Regions from separate parts of the Noviherbaspirillum phoenicis genome, predicted to be linked through region 1. Evidence: predicted binding sites of a transcription regulator. Region 1 holds the regulator's gene; each other region holds the start of a gene.

What was found. Region 1 encodes FliA, which starts transcription of late flagellar genes. Its sites were predicted from a motif close to CTAAAGTTTNNNNNNNNNNNGCCGNTA; they were not measured.
Region 2: the regulator FliA is predicted to act here: its motif matches at 4,858-4,884, upstream of motA (flagellar motor stator protein MotA).
Region 3: the regulator FliA is predicted to act here: its motif matches at 1,692-1,718, upstream of fliS (flagellar export chaperone FliS).

The regions. Positions count from the first base shown of each region.
Region 1 covers NZ_JBDFLX010000001.1:1,699,149-1,705,254, forward strand. Annotated here, with positions in the region: gene aceA (isocitrate lyase) at 1-288, opposite strand, end outside; gene ABC383_RS07700 (hypothetical protein) at 814-2,061, shown strand; gene motD (flagellar motor protein MotD) at 2,139-2,915, opposite strand; gene ABC383_RS07710 (flagellar motor protein) at 2,923-3,663, opposite strand; gene ABC383_RS07715 (RNA polymerase sigma factor FliA) at 3,645-4,376, opposite strand; gene ABC383_RS07720 (MinD/ParA family ATP-binding protein) at 4,382-5,215, opposite strand; gene flhF (flagellar biosynthesis GTPase FlhF) at 5,208-6,106, opposite strand, start outside.
Region 2 covers NZ_JBDFLX010000001.1:1,239,356-1,245,461, reverse strand. Annotated here, with positions in the region: gene ABC383_RS05665 (response regulator) at 1-53, shown strand, start outside; gene ABC383_RS05660 (CheR family methyltransferase) at 50-868, shown strand; gene ABC383_RS05655 (chemotaxis protein CheB) at 880-1,476, shown strand; gene ABC383_RS05650 (hybrid sensor histidine kinase/response regulator) at 1,476-2,660, shown strand; gene flhD (flagellar transcriptional regulator FlhD) at 3,140-3,457, shown strand; gene flhC (flagellar transcriptional regulator FlhC) at 3,491-4,036, shown strand; gene ABC383_RS05635 (class I SAM-dependent methyltransferase) at 4,050-4,832, shown strand; gene motA (flagellar motor stator protein MotA) at 5,009-5,869, shown strand; partial or broken gene motB (flagellar motor protein MotB) at 5,894-6,106, shown strand, end outside.
Region 3 covers NZ_JBDFLX010000001.1:101,446-107,551, reverse strand. Annotated here, with positions in the region: gene ABC383_RS00490 (metal-dependent hydrolase) at 1-701, opposite strand, end outside; gene ABC383_RS00485 (hypothetical protein) at 775-972, opposite strand; gene fliS (flagellar export chaperone FliS) at 1,115-1,582, opposite strand; gene ABC383_RS00475 (flagellar protein FliT) at 1,853-2,197, opposite strand; gene fliD (flagellar filament capping protein FliD) at 2,200-4,245, opposite strand; gene ABC383_RS00465 (flagellar protein FlaG) at 4,265-4,645, opposite strand; gene ABC383_RS00460 (flagellin N-terminal helical domain-containing protein) at 4,744-6,106, opposite strand, start outside.

The DNA of each region.
Region 1 (6,106 bases):
GTCGCCGGCGACTTGCCAGCCGGACAGGTAGATCGCCTTCAGGCCGGCTTTCACCTGCTGCATCGCCTGGTTGCCGGTCAGCGCGCCCAGGGTGTTGACGAACGGTTCGGTCTTGAGCAGGTTCCACAGTTTTTCCGCACCGTGCTTGGCGATGGTGTGCTCGATCTGCATCGAACCACGCAGGCGAACCACGTCTTCAGCGGTGTAAGGACGCTTCACGCCTTCCCAGCGCGCATTCTCTGCCCAATCTTTTTCCAGTGCCTGGATCTGCTCTTGACGGGTTGCCATGGTGATTTCTCCTGTGTTGATGTAAGTGATTCGGGTCGGTCCGGAAGCGCTTGAAAACGTTCCGGCATGGGATAAATAGTAGGCTTTATTTTGCAGGGCAACAAGGTCTTATATAAGACATATGACATAAAATTTATCCTTTTAAATCATCATCTTAATTTTGCTATTTTGCGATGCGAAATTAAATTCCTGTGTATGAAATCGAAATCTGGTGCTATGCACAGGACATTTTTCATAATGTGGGAACTGATTTCCGGCTCATGAAATGTGCATTGTTTCAAGAGCAACCTCTGGCAGGAGCAACCCAGTTACAGACTGGGTTATTAGCATGAACAGGAATGCTGGACCGGTGCAGCATTGCGTGGCTTGATTACAGCGCTTCGCACAAGGCGCATCGCCGCGCAGGCGTTCGGGTTTTTGTCTTACCCTCGAGAACGATCTGAAGTCCATCGGATACATAGGCTGCAAATCGCAGGCTCGATACTGCACTGCGCCCAATTCCCACTCATCATCGAATCCAAACCTATGGCGGACAAATCTCCAAGCACATCGGGCACAACAGCAAGACAGCAAAGACTTGGCTCCGAATCACCAGGTAAAATCAACAAGGCCAAGGTAGGCTTGCAGGAACCAGATATCAAGCGTGAAGTAAAGATAAAAGAAATCAACCTGATAGCCTTTCGCACATTAGATGACGCAACGAAGTGGAAAAGGCTCAACAGCCTGATCAGGGTTGGACAAGGCCCTCTGAGATTATGGAAAGACGAAGTCGACGGCCAAAGGGTTCTGTATTTGCGTCCACGAACCTGGGGTCAGTATTTCTACGAAACGCTGTTTCTCTTTCCTGCCGAGCAGGAAGCACGATGCGACAAGGTTCGCGCCGCAATTCAGATGTATATCTGCCCCTATCTGGATGCGCAGGAAACAACGACTACGCTGACGCCAAACCCGGGGGAAACGCGGACCGCTACCTTACTGAACACGGAAAGGACGGCAATACTCGATCGATTGGATTGTCGCGTCTACACCGACCGTATCGACCCTGCTTCCTTTTACGGCAGCAAGCCCAGGCATGCCCTGGATAAGAAAGAAAAAGGGAATATCTTTAGCCAGGAAATGCGTAGGGCATACCACGGCATGACTACGGTCCCCAAAGGCTTGTCCATCGCCAGGATCGCGCCATTCAAAGTGATGGCCGATGTACGCATCCTGACAAGAACAACTCACATCCTGGCAGATAAATTGCTGACTCCTGGTGAGAACTGCAGTCCACCAGGGACATGGACTTGCAAAAAAAAGAAGCAGTCTAGAAACAAGCGCAGCCCGCAGGAATACTACAAAGGCATGCTGGATACATACGCTAAAAACAAGCGCACGATAGTGCTTGAAGTAGCAGACGACGGCGATGAACACTGGCGTGCGGCATATGATGCCGCGCACCAATGGCTGGCCGAACAGCCAGCAACTGACAAACCATCCGTCATGCTGGTCCCGCTCTACCGGGTCGATGATTTCCTGCCTTCGATGCACAAGAAATCTCACGACCAGGGATGGCCGGTGCTTATGGCAAACAAGTTAGGGATGGAAGACGTGAGAGTTCCGAATCAGACCTCTTATCTCGCTGCATCCCCTGAGACCAGTAATGCAAGCAGCGTCAATTCCAAAGGAGACCTGCGAGATGAGAGATTGGACATCATTTTTGAAACCCCTGGCGGCAACGACAACGACAACGACAACGACAACGACAACGACAATTACACAATCGTAAAGTGATCCGATTACCTTGGTTCAAACAAGGACCGGGACACTGTTCCCGCTCCACCATGCAAGCAGTGATGGAGCGCCAGTAGTCACCGCCCCGACCCAATCTCCACTTCCCGCTGCACATCCGGCAGATTCGACATGATCATCAGCTGCACCCGCCGGTTGCGCAGCCGGCCTTCCGGCGTGTCGTTGGACTCCACCGGACGGTTCGCGCCGTGGCCAATCGCTGTGAGGCGGACCGGCGCCACGCCGTTGTCGATGAACAGCCGCACCACGCTGGAGGCGCGCACCGAGGACAGTTCCCAGTTCGAGGGATAGAGCGCAGTGCGGATCGGCACATTGTCGGTGTGGCCTTCCACCTGGATCGCATGCAGGTCGTCCTTCAGCACCTGCGCCACCGCGGCCAGCGCTTCGGTCGATGGCGCGGACAGTTTCGCGTCGCCCGGCGCGAACAGCACGCTGGCATTGATCTCCACCGTGATGCCGCGCGCGCCCTGGGTCACTTTCACCTTGCCCTGGCTGGCCAGGGGCGCCAGCGCGGTCAGCAGGTCGCGCGCGATCGTGGTCAGCTGCTCCTTCTCGCGCCGGATCGCATTGTCGTTCAGGCGGCTGCGGTAGATGGACTGGCGCGGCAGCAGCGGCAGTTCGGGAGCCAGCCTGTCATGCACCGGCGGCGCGGCGGACGGCAGGCGGCCGAAGGCGGTGGTCAGGGCATTGGATGCCACCTTCACCTTGCCGTCGTTGACGGAGGACACCGCATACATCACCACGAAGAAGGCGAACAGCAGCGTGATGAAGTCGGCATAGGACACCAGCCAGCGCTCCTGGCTTTCCGGCTCTTCCTCGTAGCGTTTGCGCGCCATGAGCGGTTCAGGCGGCCCAGGCCGCCATGCGGTCCTCGATCAGCCGCGGGTTCTCGCCGGCGGCCAGGCCCGCCATCACTTCCACCAGCATTTCGCGCCGCCCCACTTCATTCTGCACCTGCGCCTTGAGCTTGCCGGCGATCGGTAAAAACAGCAGGTTGGCCAGGCCCACGCCATACACCGTGGCGACGAAGGCAACCGCGATGCCGGCGCCGAGCTTGCCCGGGTCGCCCAGGTTTTCCATCACCTGGATCAGGCCCAGCACCGCACCCAGGATGCCCACCGTGGGCGCATAGCCGCCGGCCGACTCCCAGACCTTGACCACGGCGCGCTCGCGCCGCTCGTAGATGTTGATGTCCTGCTCCAGCACCAGCCGCAGACGGTCGCCGTCGGTGCCGTCGACGATCATGCGCAAGCCCTTCCTGATGAAGGGATCGGTCTCGCGCTCGCAATGGCGCTCCAGGCTCAGCAGGCCTTCCCGGCGCGCGCTGTTGCTCCAGAAGACGAAAGAACGCGACAGCCGGGCATGGTCGTCGCCCGGCGGCAGGAAAGCATGGCGCGCCATGCGCAGGGCGGCGATGAAGTTGCGCAGGCCGGACTGCATCAGCACCGCGCCCAGCGTGCCGACCACCACGATCAGGAAGGCCGCCGGCTGCACCAGCGAGCGGGCCTGGCCGCCTTCGAGCATCTGGCCGGCGGCGATCCCGCCCACGGCCAGCAGCAGACCGGCTAGGCTACCCCAGTCCATGCCTGCTCCCGGAGTCTGGCGCGCATGCGCGCTACGGCCTGGCTATGGAGCTGGCAGACCCGCGATTCGGACACGCCCATGATGGCGCCGATTTCCTTGAGGTTCATCTCCTGCTCGTAGTACAGGCCCATCAGGATCTTCTCGCGCTCGGGCAAGGCCTCGATGGCCTCGATGACGGCGCTGCGAAAGCCCGTGTTCATCAGCGCCTGCAGCGGATCGGCCGAGCTGTCGGTGCAATAGCGGTCCAGGAAGTGCTCGCCGGCCTCGCCGTCCTGGAAGTCCTCGTAATAGACCAGCTGGTGGCCGCCGGCGTCGGCCAGCATGTCCTGGTATTCCGCCAGCGACATCTTGAGCCGCGCCGCCACTTCGCTTTCGGTCGGCGCTCGGCCGAGCTTCTGCTGCATCTCGGTCATCGCGACCTCGATCTTGCGCATGTTCTGGCGCATGTTGCGCGGCATCCAGTCGCTGCTGCGCAATTCATCCAGCATGGCGCCGCGGATGCGCTGCACCGCATAGGTCTCGAACTGCGCGCCGTGGGTTTCCTCATAGCGGCTGATCGCGTCCAGCAGGCCGATCATGCCGGCCTGGATCAGGTCGTCGACCTCGACGCTGGGCGGCAGCTTGGCGCGCATCAGGTGCGCCAGCTTCTTCACCAGCGGCGCATGCTGCGTCAGCAGGTGGTTGCGGTCGGATTTTCCTTGTACGGTGTACATGTGCTTCAAGCCCCGATGGTGGCGCCGCAGGGCAGCGCGCTGCGCCGGCCGCCCGCCTGCATCGCGCAGCGGGAAAAGCGGCCAGCCAGGTCGCGGAACGCCACGGAGGCGCCCGCCAGTGGAAATGCGTCGATTACAGTGCGGCCCAAACGGGTGGCCCGCACCAGGTGCTCGTCGTGCGGAACCGACCCGATGGATTGCAGCTCCAGCGCCAGGTAACGTCGGGCGGCGGCTGCGATGTTCCTGTAGATCATGCCGGCGCGCACGATGCCGGCACCGGTCACCAGCACGCTGACAGGGCGGCGGCCATACCGCTCCGACACCCGCTTGATCAGCGCATAGGCGGCGGTGATCGATTCCGGGCTGTCTTCGACCTGCACCACGATGTCGCCCTCTCCCATGGCCTCCAGCGGCAGCGCGTTGGCGGCGTCGAGTTCGGCATCGACCAGCACGATGTCGTTGTCCAGGGACAGTCGGGCAAACAGCGCCGACAGATGTTCGCGCTCGAAGGCGTTGGTGCTGCCGCGCGCCATCACGGCGATGCCAAAGCCCTGCGGCATTGGCAGCACCACGTCCGCCAGGCGCGCCTCCGCGCGCGCCGCCTGCAGCAGCGTGCCGCCGTGCATGCGGTCCAGCCCCGCGCCCACGCCGCGCGCGGTGGCGCAGGCGTCGAGCAGCAGCACGCCGCTGCCGGCGCGGGCCAGCGAGGCGCCCAGGTTCAGCAGCGTGGCGCTCTTTTCATGGTCGGGCGTGGCTGACAGGAAGGTCAGCACCCGCGGCGCCGGCTTGGCGACCATGCGGCGCAGGCCCTCGGCCTGGTCGATGCGGATGCTAGCCAATTGCCACCTCGCGCAGCGACTGGTCATTCATCATGCGGGCGGTGTTGCCGATCACCAGCGGCAGCTCGTCGTCCTGGTACTGGAACGGCGCGGTCTCGCGCTTCATCTTGAAGGCCCGGTCGATCAGGAAGTTGGGCCGCGCCAGGTGCAGGTCTTCCGGCACCCGCTGGCCATTGGCGATGTATTGCAGCTGCAGCTTCTGGCGGATGATCACGTCCAGCACGCTGCCGATGGTGGCTGCCTCGTCGAGCTTGGTGATGATGGCGCCGGCCAGGCCGTTGCCCTTGTAGGCGCGCACCACTTCATTGAGCGTCTCGCCGGTGGAGGTGGCCGACATGCACAGGATGCGCTTGACCGGGGTATCGGCGCCGGACAGCATCGCCACCTGCTCCGCCACCATCTGGTCGCGCTGGCTGGCGCCGGCGGTGTCGATCAGCACCGTGTGCTTGTTCTTGAGTTCAGACAACGCGATGCGCAGGTCGGCTTCATCCTTCACCGAATGCACCATCACGCCGAGGATCTTGCCGTAGATGCGCAGCTGCTCGAAGCCGCCGATACGGTAGCCGTCGGTGGTGATCAGGGCCAGCTTGCCGGCGCCGTGACGCATCACGCAGCGCGCCGCCAGCTTGGCGGTGGTGGTGGTCTTGCCGACACCAGTGGGGCCAACCAGCGCGAACACGCCGCCGTTGTCGAGGATGGCGTTTTCATCGGGCGCGGCCGACAGGTTGCGCATCAGGACGCCCTTGATCCAGGCCATGCCGTCGACGCCGTCATGCTCGGGCAGCTTTTCGGTGAGATAGCGCGCCAGGCTGGCGGAAAAGCCGGCGGCCAGCATTTCGCGCATCACGGTGGCCTTCATCGGTTCGCGGCGATGCTGCGCGCCCCAGGAAA
Region 2 (6,106 bases), 460 kb from region 1:
TGTTCTCGCTGCTGCGGGTGTGGCTGCCCAACCTGGAGCGACTGCCGTCATGAAGCGCGACGCCACCGAAATCGAACTGAAGCTGCTGGCCGAGGCGATCTATCTGCGCTATGGCCACGACTTCCGCGACTATTCCGGCGCTTCCCACAAGCGCCGCGTGCTGCATGCGTTGCCTGAATTCGGCTGCAGCACCATCTCGGCGCTGCAGTCGCGGGTGCTGCACGAGCCGGCGGTATTCCACGAACTGCTGCAGTTCCTGACGATTCCGGTCTCGGAGATGTTCCGCGACCCGTCCTACTACCTCGCGCTGCGCCGCGACGTGGTGCCGCTGCTGCAGACCTATCCGTCGATCAAGGTCTGGGTGGCGGGCTGCAGCACCGGCGAGGAAGTCTATTCGCTGGCCATCCTGCTGCACGAGGAAGGCCTGCTGGAGCGCTCGCTGATCTACGGCACCGACATCAACCCGGCATCGCTGGAGAAGGCGCGGCGCGGCATCTTCCCGCTGGCGGCGATGGAGCGCTATGCCGACAATTACCAGAGGTCGGGCGGCAAGCGCCAGCTGTCGGACTACTACACAGCCGCTTACGACGCGGCGCTGCTCGACCGCTCCCTGTCGGCCAACGTGACCTTCGCCGACCACAGCCTGGCGACCGACAACGTGTTTTCCGAGACCCACCTCGTGTCCTGCCGCAATGTGCTGATCTATTTCAACCGCAAGCTGCAGGACCGGGCGTTGGGACTGTTCCATGCATCGCTGTGCCACCGCGGCTTTCTCGGGCTGGGCGCCAAGGAGAGCATGGATTTTTCCGCCTGCAAGGAGCGTTTCGAAACCCTGGACAGGCGCGAGCGCCTGTACCGCAAGCTGTGAACGGCGCGGCAATGGCGACCCCGGCATTCGACCTGGCAGGGCGCGGCATCGACGCCGTGGTGATCGGCGCGTCCGCCGGTGGCCTGGAGGCGCTGTTGGCCATCCTGACGCAGCTGCCTTCCGGCTACCGCCTGCCGCTGCTGGCGGTGCTGCACCTGCCCAGCCATGGCGACAGCCGCCTTGCCGAAGTGCTGGGCGCGCGCATGAACCTGCCGGTGCGGGAAGCCGCCGACAAGGAGCAGATCCAGCCCGGCACGCTGTATGTGGCGCCCGGCGGCTACCATGTGCTGGTCGAGCACGACCTGAGCCTGTCGCTCAGCTGCGACCCGCCGGTGCATTATTCGCGGCCGTCGATCGACGTGATGATGGAGTCCGCGGCCGACGTCTGGGGCCAGCGGCTGGCCGGCATCCTCCTGACCGGCGCCAACGATGACGGCGCCGACGGCCTGGCCCGCATCGGCGAGCAGGGCGGCCTGACCATCGTGCAGGACCCGGACGAAGCGGCGGTCTCGACCATGCCGCAGGCCGCCATCGCCCGCCGCACGCCCGATCATGTCCTCGGACTGGCCGGCATCCATGCGCTGCTACTTGAACTGGACAAGCACTGATGGACACCTTTGAGAGCGCCAATATCCTGATCGTCGACGATCTGCCGGAAAACCTGATCGCGCTCGAAGCGCTGATCCGGCGCGACGACCTGGTGGTGTACCCGGCCGCCTCCGGCGAAGCGGCGCTGACCCTGCTGCTGGAGCATGAATTTGCGCTGGCCATCCTGGACGTGCAGATGCCCGGCATGAATGGCTTCGAGCTGGCCGAGCTGATGCGCAGCACCGGCCGCACGCGGCGTATCCCGATCGTCTTCGTCAGCGCCGCCGGGCGTGAACTCAATCATGCGTTCAAGGGCTACGAGGCCGGCGCGGTCGATTTCCTGCACAAGCCGCTGGACGGCTATGCGGTCAGGAGCAAGGTCGCTGTGTTCGTCGACATGTACCGACAGCGCAGCGCGATGGGGCGCCAGGTGGAAGCCCTGGAGCAGAGCCGGCGCGAGCAGCAGGCGCTGCTGGAAAAGCTCAATGCGGCCCAGCTGGACCTGGAGCGCGCCGTCAAGATGCGCGACGACTTCATGTCGGTGGTGGCGCATGAGCTGCGCACGCCCCTGAACACGCTGTTCCTCGAAACCCAGTTGCGCAGGATGCAGATCGAGCGCGGCAATCTGGCCGCCTTCACGCCGGAGCAGCTCGGCAAGATGGTGGCGCGCGACGACAGGCAGATACGCAACATGGTGCGGCTGATCGACGACATGCTGGATGTCTCGCGCATCCGCAGCGGCACGCTGTCGGTGCGGCCGGCGCAGGTCGAGCTGGCCGGCCTGCTGCGGCGCGTGATCGACGACCTCGAACAGCAGGCCCTGGCCGTGGGCAGCTGCATCACGCTGCATGCGCCGCAGCCGGTGGAGGGCCGGTGGGATGAATTCCGCATCGAGCAGGTGGTCGTCAATCTGCTCACCAATGCCCTGCGCTATGGCGGCGGCAAGCCGGTCGAGGTGGGCCTGAGCGCCACGCCGGAAGGCGCACGCATCGAAGTGCGCGACCACGGCATCGGCATCTCGGAGCAGGACCAGCAGCGCATCTTCCAGCAGTTCGAGCGCGGCGGCGGCGGCAAGTCGGCCGACGGCCTGGGGCTGGGCCTGTACATCACCCGCCAGCTGGTCGAAGCGCATGGCGGGAAGATCAGCGTCCACAGCGCGCCGGGCGAGGGCTCGATCTTCAGGCTGGACCTGCCGCAGGGCTAGGCTTGAGGGTGACCGGGAAGGGCGTTAAAAAATATTCACATTGCCCCTAAATTCCCTGCCTGCGCCGCCGTTACTCTCTCTGTAGCCAAGGCCGAAGGGCCCCGCAAAAAAAATTGAAAAAATTTTCACGCGGACCCTAAATTTGGCCAAACCGCTGCCGTAAATGGCTACAAGAGCAACACAGCAGCACAAAAACAACAGAAAGAAAGCGAATCGCCCGTCCGTTGCAGCCGATACTGCCAACCCGCCTTGGGGCCGTTCCCGCACTTTCTCCCTTGCAAGACGCCGTTCCCTGCACCGTTTCCCCGGTGCGGGGAGGGTGGCGCTGGCGTCTTGTAAGACAAAAGCCTACAGCCTCGCCAGAATAGTTCTCACTAGAAATACAGATTCCAGCTTATTTCCCATAGGAATCATTGCGCACATACTTCGTCCATCGGCAAAGCAACCGGGCAACCGGCAAAACGGACAGGAGAACGGCAATGAATACCAATGACATGATGGCTGAGATTCGCGACGCAAATCTGAACTACCTGATGCTGGCGCAGCAGATGATCCGCGCCGACAAGGCTTGCGCCATCTACCGTCTTGGCATCAGCGCCGAAATCGCCTCGCTGCTCGAAACCCTGAGCAATGCGCAGCTGCTCAAGCTGGCCAGCGCCAACCTGATGCTGGCCCGCTTCCGCTTCGACGACACCGCCATCCTCGGCATGCTGACCTCGCACAGCAAGGATCGTTCGCTGTCCCAGACCCACGCCGCCATCCTGATGGCAGGCCAGCCGGTCGAAGAAATCAACTGATCGCAACGACGCCCACTTTCAGGAGACGAGGACATGGCAAACAAGAGTCTGGTATCGGAAGCAAAGGAAATCGGTCTGGCGATCGAACTGATCAAGCTGGGCGCCCGGCTGCAGTTGCTGGAACTGGAAACCTCGCTGTCGCGCGAGCGGCTGCTGAAGCTCTACAAGGAACTGAAGGGCGTATCGCCGCCCAAGGGCATGCTGCCGTTTTCCACCGACTGGTTCATCACCTGGCAGCCCAACATCCATTCCTCGCTGTTCATCAACATCCACCGCTACATGACCCAGTATGCCGGGCTTTCCGGCATCGAGGCGGTGATGAAGGCCTACCAGCTTTATCTTGAGCAGATGCCGGCGCAGCCGGGCGAGGAGCCGCTGCTGTCGCTGACCCGCGCCTGGACCCTGGTGCGCTTCTTCGACAGCCAGATGCTGACCACCGCCAAATGCTGCGAATGCGGCGGCGACTTCGTCACCCACAGCTTCGACCTCAACCACGGCTATGCTTGCGGCCTGTGCCACATGCCTTCGCGCGCCGGCAAGACCAAGAAGGCGCGCGACGACGCGCTGGCCGCCGCCTGACCGGCACGGCCTGATGGCTGTTTCCTCCGCGCCCCAGCCGCAGTCACGGCGCCTGCTGCGCCTGCCGTCGGTGCAGGCGCTCCTGATCCAGTTCGCGGCGCTCGGCCTGGCCGGCCTGGGATGGCTGCTGCTGGGCCGCTCGGGCATTGCGCTTGCGCCGCTTGCCGCCGCCTTCCTGCAGGGCGCGCTGGCCGCGATGCTGTCGCGCTGGCGCGGGCAGGCGCCATGGTGGCACCTGATGCATTTCCTCTTCCTGCCGGCGGCGCTGGCGCTGCAGGCGCTGCAATTGCCGCCCTGGCTGTTCCTGGCCATCTTCCTTGCCATGCTGGCGCTGTACTGGTCGACCTTCCGCACCCAGGTGCCGTTCTATGCGTCGGGCAGCGCGGCCTGGGATGCGGTGGCAATGGAACTGCCAAAGCGGCCTTTGCGCATCATCGACATCGGCAGCGGCCTGGGCGGGCTGGTGCTGGATATCGCGGCGCGCCGTCCCGACTGCCAGGTCGAAGGCATCGAGCTGGCGCCGCTGCCCTGGCTGGCGAGCCGCTTGCGCAAGCGTGCCGGCGCCAGATGCCGCTTCCTGCGCGGCGACTACCAGGCGCTCGACTTTGCCGATTACGACGTCGTGTTTGCCTATCTGTCGCCGGCGGCAATGCCGCAGCTGTGGTCCAAGGCGCGCGCCGAGATGCGGCCGGGTACGCTCTTGCTGTCGCATGAGTTCATCGTGCCGGGCGCGGCGCCGCAGATCAAGAGGCCAACCCGTCCGGGTGGACCGTTGCTGTATGGCTGGACCATGTAAAAAGACAATCACAATATTTCCTCTTCTCAAGTTTTTCGCGCCCATGCCGTTACCGCATGCAGAGGCGTCCCGGATCGACTGTTGCGACGACGGAAGGCGCCTCCGGTTGTTTCCCTGATAAATCGAACGCCGTCTCGCGGCAGGCGCGGCGCGCAACAAGCGGAGTGTGAAAAGACGTGTTAGTCCTGATTGGTTATGTAGTCGTGATGGCCTCGGTATTCGGCGGCTTCGCCATGGCCGGCGGCCATCTTGCCGCGCTCTGGCAGCCGCTGGAAGTGCTGATGATCGGCGGCGCCGCGGTGGGCGCCTTCTTCGTCGGCAATGATTCCAAGGCCATCAAGGCGACCTTCAAGGCCTTGCCCAGCGTGTTCAAGGGTTCGCGCTACACCAAGACCCTGTACCTGGAACTGATGGCCCTGCTGTCGGAGATCCTGAACAAGGTCAGGAAGGAAGGCCTGATGTCGATCGAGGGCGACGTCGACGCGCCCGAGGAAAGCCCGATCTTCACCAAGTATCCCGGCATCCTGGCCGACCACCACATGATCGAATTCATCACCGACTACCTGCGCCTGATGGTGTCGGGGAACATGGACGCGTTCCAGATCGAAAACCTGATGGACAACGAGATCGAGACCCATCACCACGAAGGCGAAGTGCCGGCCCACTGCATCGCCAAGCTGGGCGACGGCCTGCCGGCCTTCGGCATCGTGGCGGCGGTGATGGGCGTGGTGCAGACGATGGAATCGGTGGGCCTGCCGCCGGCCGAACTGGGCATCCTGATCGCGCATGCGCTGGTCGGCACCTTCCTCGGCATCCTGCTGGCCTACGGCTTCGTCGGCCCGCTGGCCGGCCTCCTGGAGCAGAAGCTGACCGAGTCGACCAAGATGTACCAGTGCGTGAAAGTGACCCTGCTGGCCAGCCTGAACGGCTATGCGCCGGCGCTGGCGATCGAGTTCGGCCGCAAGGTGCTGTTCTCCACCGAGCGTCCGTCGTTCAAGGAACTGGAAGAGCACATCAAGCAGGCCAAGTCGAAATAAGGATAGAAGCGGAAAACCCGGAATATGGCTGACGACAACCTGCGCCCCATCGTAGTCAAGCGCATCAAGAAAGTGGCTGGCGGCCATCATGGCGGCGCCTGGAAGATCGCGTATGCCGACTTCGTCACCGCGATGATGGCCTTCTTTCTGCTGATGTGGCTGCTCGGCTCCACCGCCAAGGGCGACCTGCAGGGCATCGCGGAATATTTCTCGACGCCGCTGAAGGTCGCCATGGCC
Region 3 (6,106 bases), 1.6 Mb from region 1:
TCCTTGGTCGCATAGGCTGCGTCCCTGGGCGACATCACGAAGTGCCCGCCGATCGGGATCATCACCAGGTCCGGCTTGTAGTACGAGCCGATCATGGCCATGTCGCCGAACAGGCCGGTGTCGCCCATGTGGTAGATCTTGAAGCCGTTTTCCAGCTCGATGATGAAGCCGGCCGGCTCGCCGCCGACATGCACCTCGTCCTTGCCGGTGGCGGCATTCTTGTGGGCCAGCTCCGAACTGTGCTCGGCGTGGACCTGGGTGATCTTGATGTCGGCGCCGATCGGCGTCACCGTGCCGCCCTTGCCGAAGCGCACTGCCTGGCTGGCCGGCAGAATGCCCAGCGCCGCCACCGATTGCATCAGTCCCGCCGGACCGTAGACGGGTGCATTGGTCAGCTTCGACAATGCCGGCGCATCGGCGAAATGGTCGAAGTGACCGTGGGTCACCAGGATCAGGTCGACCTTGCCCATGGCCTCCAGCGACTTGAACTGCTCGGGCGTCTTCGGATTGCTGGTGACCCAGGGATCGATCACGATGACCTTGCCGCCCGGCGTGGTGATGCGGGTGGTGGCCTGGCCCAGCCACTGGATCTCCGTCTTGCCTTCGGCCTTGCTCTCCGCCTTGTCCTGCGCATGCAGATGGGGAGCGGCTGCCAGCAGCGCGGCAAGCGCGGCGGCGGCGTGGAATGCGGTTTGTCTCATGAATTTTCCTTGTTATCGCAAGTCACAGAAAAACGGCGCCTTCAATGAAGGCGCCGTATGGCGATGCCGGCCGTCAGGCCAGCGCTTCCTTTGCCGCTTCCTCGGGCGTCAGGCCATCGTAGAACTGGTCGGTAAACCACTCGATCTGTTCCTCGATATGCTCCTGCGCCTCTTCCACCGTGGCGCCGCCCTTCACCAGAAACCCTTCCACTTCGATGCACCAGTGAATCAGCGCCAGGGTTTCCTCGTCGAGTTCCTCTTTCTTGGCCATAGCGTCACCTTTCATCAAGTCGGCACGCCTGTCTTATAGCATGGCTGTGCGCCTTGCAGCAGCGGAACCAAACGCCGGTGCGGCTCTGCGCAAAAGCGCGGCGATGGTGCAGCGCAACCGCCAAGCCCGGCGTCGGCGCGGTTCAGACTGCGTAGGCGCGCAAACCTTGCGCAGCGGCTGCCGGCGGCTGGATTGCCGCGGCGCGGTTGCGCGCAGCGGCTTCCGGATCGATCGCCAGCCAGGCGCCGCGCAGGTCGCCCAGCAGGCGCTGCGCCTCCTCGATGTCTTCCGTGCGGTTTTCCAGGTTGGCCCGCAGCAGGCGGCCAGAAATGTATTCGTACAGCGAATCCAGGCTGCCCGCGATGGCGCCGCCTGCCGACTTGTCCAGGCTGGCGCGCAAGCCTTCCTCGATGATGCGTATCGCCTTGGAAATGGCGCGGCCCTTGGCTGCCACGTTGTTGGCGCGCATTTCAATCAGCGCGATATTGAGCGAAGTGAGCGCGCCGTCGAACAGCATCACGATCAGCTTGTGCGGGCTGGCTGCGGCCACGCCGGTTTCCAGTCCCACACTCGCGTAGGCGTTTGCGCCCTTGTTCATCGAACCAAACATTGCTTTCTCCTTGAAGTCCCTGCGCCATGAAGCCATGGCCAGCCGTGCCGCCTGCGCTCGCCTGCATCGTTGCCTTGCCGGCGCGGTCTGTTTGCAATTTCACTTTCTTTATCGGCACATCCGCATTAATCATTAGCGTTTGCGTAGAGGAATTCTGATAAAAATTTTGCTTTGGGAAGGGGAGGAAAGAAAGCATGGGCAAGCCAGCGCAGAGTCGGTGGCCTCATGCAGAACACCCGCCATGGCAGCGGGCCGTCATGGAAAATTGCGTTAGCCGTAAGCCTTGGCAATGCGCCGGGCCGAGTCGACGCTGTCGAGCAGTGCGCCGACGCTTGCGCGCCACTCCAGCGCCAGCTCGCGGCGCTTGCTCTGGTTGTCCAGTATCTGCTGGATCAATGCCTGCTGCCTGCGCAGCACGTCGGCCGGACGCCGCTGTCCGGCATCGGCCCGCTGCAGGATCGCAAACAGCGCATCCTGCTGCCGCTCCTGCTCGTCCAGCGCCTCCCATTCCCGTTCGCCTGTGGCGGCCAGCATCCTGGCCGACAGGTCGGCCATCTGCTGGTAGGCATCCAGCAGCTGGTTGTCGTCGAGCATGGGCTGATCGTGGTGCATCATGTTCAGTTGGACGAACTGGACAGCGACGCAATCTGCGCCAGCTGCTGGGTCAGGTAGGAACTCACCGAATTGAGCTTGCTGATCTGTGTATCGAGCGCGGTGAACTGCTTGCGCAGGGCGGCCTCGCGGTTGGTCAGCCGGTTCTGCTCCGCCTCCTGCTGCTTGCGCAGGCTGGTGATCGAGGAATTGAGGCCCTTGGTGCGCGCATCCAGGCTGCCGTTCTCGCCGATGATGGTGCCCACCAGCGCGCTGAACTGCGACGCATAGCCGCGCGAGAAATTGACGGTGCCGCGGTCTCCCGTGGTGCCGCCGGTGATGGAGACCTGCAGTCCTTCGGCATCGCCCGTGCCTGCGGTCAGCATGCGGCCCTTGCCGGTGGCGCTGGCGCCATTGATGGTGCCGGCCACGTCCTGCCCCGCCACCGATACCGGGCTGCCGCCGAACACCTGTGCCGCGGCGGCGCCCGACACCGAGAACATCGAGCCGCTGCCATAGGCGTCGGACGTGATCGCAATCTTGCCGTCGACCACCGCCACCTTCACCGGCGAACCGGCATAGGCCTTGCTGGCATTCATCTTCGACTGCAGGTCCAGTGCCAGCGCACCGGCGTCGGCATAGCTGTCATTGAGCGCGATCTCGCTTTGCACGCCGTTCAGGCCCAGTGACAGCTTGTTGTCCGGGGCGGCGAACGTCAGCTGCGTCGGTACGCCTGCGCCGGTGACCGTGCTCTGGCTGGCCATCTGGCTGATGTTCAGGCCATAGGCGCCGGCCTTGGTCGCTGCGGTCGAGGTGGTATAGGACACCAGGCTGTCGCTGGCCTTGCCGGCCGCGGCGAACAGGCCGGCGACGTCATTGAAGTTGGTCTCCAGCGCTTTGGTCAGCTTGGTGGTGTCGAGTTCCAGCGTGCCGTTCTTCTGCATCGTCACGCCAATATCTGACAGCCGGCTGTAAGCGCCATAGCCGCCGCCGATCGAGCTCGACAGCAGGCCGCGCAACTGGTTCTGCGCGCCGCGTATCGAGGAATCGCCATTCAGGATGGCGCCGGTCTTGGTGGTGGCGTTGTAGGCCGAGGCATCGGTGAGCGTCTTGGCGATGGCGTTGTAGGCGCTGACGAACTTGTTCACCGCCGACACCACCGAGGCGCTGTCGCGTGCCACCGTCAGCGTGGTCGGGCTGCCGGCATTGGTCTTGGTCAGGTTGAGCGTCACGCCGGCGATGGCGTCGGTCACGGTGTTGGATGGCTTCTTCACCTTCAGGCCATCGAGCGTGAATTCGGCATCCTGCGCGGCCACCGTCTCCTTCAGGTTCTGCGTTGCCGTTGCGGGATCGTGGTTGAGCAGCCCCGACAGGCCGCCGTCCGGATCGTCCGACACCGAGATCCTCATGCTGCTGGCTTCGCCGGTGGCGCTATTGGTCAGCACCAGCCGGTTGGGCTGGGCGCCGCCGTCGTTGACGATGGTGGCGGTCACGCCGATCTTGGCGCCGTTGATGGCATCGCGTATGCCTGCCAGGGAATTGTTGCTGGCGCCGATGGTGACGGTCTTGCTTTCGGCGGTGCCGGGCTTGAAGGTCGCGCCGGTATAGGTGCCGTCGGCATTTCTGGCCGGCGCGGGATAGATGCCGGAACCGGCTGGGGTTTCAACGGTGCCGGCAATGGTGCCGAACTGGAAGGTGATGGTGCCGGTGCCGACCGTCGTGGTGGTCGACGCCTGGCCTGCCGTCGCCAGTTTCTGCGCCTGCGCCAGCTTGCTCACTTCCAGCGCATAGGCGCCGGGCGTGGCCGTGGAGGTGGCCTTGGCCGACAGCACGGCCGTGTCGGACGCCGTGGCGGTGGCGGCCTGGAACTGCTGCACCGTGGACAGCGAATTGACCGCGGTCTGGAAGCTCGAAAATGCGCTCTGCACCTGCCCGAAGGCCGACACCTTGGACTGGTAGGACGCTTCCTGCGTCTGCAGCGTGGTCAGCTTGCGTCCTTCCACCGACATCAGCTGAGTGACGATGGTATTGATATCCAGGTTGGAACCGATGCCGGGAGCGGACAAGCCCATTTGCGATACTCCTTGCGTGTTATGCCTGCGTCTTGATGAACATGCCCTGGAACTTGTCGATCTGCTTCGATATCGCCAGCAGTTCCTTGGACGGATATTGCCGCAGCACGGTATCGGTATCGGTATCGACCACCTTGACGATGGTGCGTCCGGATTCCTCGTCGATGGAGAACAGGATGCTGCTGGCATGCTGCTTCATCGCGGCATTGAGTTCTTCCACACGCTGCTTGACTTCCTTCGGATCGGCCTCGGCCGCCTCGGCGCCAAGGCTCCCCGCTTCCTGCTGCTTCACAGCCTCCGGCTGCCGTGCTGCGCGCAGCTGCATATCCGCCTGACTGTTGTTGACTCCCTGCGCGGCGAGCGGCGATAAACCGGCGCCTGATACTGGAGCGATGTTCATGATGCACCCTTTCTGCTAATGACAAAACGGAAAACAGTCGCCCGTTTTCCGTTTTATTCGAGAGAACGTCCTGAAACGTTACCGGGCGAGTCCGGGTATTAACCCCTCAGCAGCGACATCACGCTGTTGGGCAGCTGGTTTGCCTGGGCCAGCATCGCGGTACCGGCCTGCTGCAGGATCTGGCTGCGGGTCATGTTCGCGGTCTCCGAAGCGAAGTCGGTGTCGGTGATGCGGCTACGCGATGCCGACAGGTTCTCGGTCGTGGTCGCCAGGCCGGAGACCACGGAGCCGAAACGGTTCTGCAGGGCGCCGAGGTCGGAGCGGCTGTCGTTGATCGACTTCAGCGCGCCGTCGATGGCTTCCAGGGCTTTCTGGGCGCCGGCGGCGGTGGAGATGTCGATGCTCTCGACACTGTTCACCTCGGACACCATGTCTGCGTCATAGGTTCCGGTTGGATCCAGGCCGGTCGCGGCTGCGGCGTTACCCCCCGAAATAACGATCCCATCCTTATTGGTGCTGGTCAGATTAATGGTGCCCTGGGTGGTCACAGGTGCCGATTTGGCGTTTGTGGCGCTATCTGCCTGCGTACCTACGGTCAGACCTGTGACCGATGCAACCGCTGCTGCAGAAGCTACTTTTGTTGCGTCAGTGTCAGCAGCATCGCCAGAAATCCCCAATTGGATATCGCGGCCGTCGGCAGCAGTCAGTGTCAGCTTGCCGGTCTTAGCATCTGCGGTCGCAGTCACACCCGTTTCGGTACTTTTCTTGTTAATAGCTGCCGCCGTGTTTGCACCCTGCCCAATTTCGTCACCACCGTCGGCTATGTCGCCAATGTCAACGCCATTGATCATCAGACTTGCGCCAGCCACAAGAGCGCCTGCGGTAACGCCAGTCTCATCGCTCTCAACCTTTGCTGGCTGTGCAGTTGCGGTTACACCACTTTGTGCAGACACGGCATTGATTGCAGCTGCCTTTGCCCAGGCGCTGGTCGCGCTCTGGCCAGGGGCGGCGCCAGCTTGGGCTGCTCCAACTTGCACGCCATTCAGCGTCAGGTCACCGGCAGCAAGCTTTGTATCGTCGGTCATTGCTCCGCCTTTTGCTTCCGCCTTGAACGTCGCACCGGCACTGCCGAGTTGGGAAGCTCTGGCGCTGCCAATCTTGTCGACAGTGATGCGGTCGTTTTCAGTATTGTTTGCGCCGATCTGGAAGGTTTGCGCACTGAACGAGCCATCCAGCAGCTTCACGCCGTTGAACGAGGAGTTCTTTGCAACGCGATCGATCTCGCTCTTCAGTGCGGTGACTTCGGTCTGCAGCGCGGCGCGGTCGGAATCGCTGTTGGAAGCATTGGCTGCCTGCACTGACAGTTCGCGCATGCGCTGCAGGTTGTTGGAGATCGAGCCGAGGTCGCCTTCGGCGGTCTGCGCCAGCGAGATACCGTCGTTGGCGTTGCGGGCTGCCTGG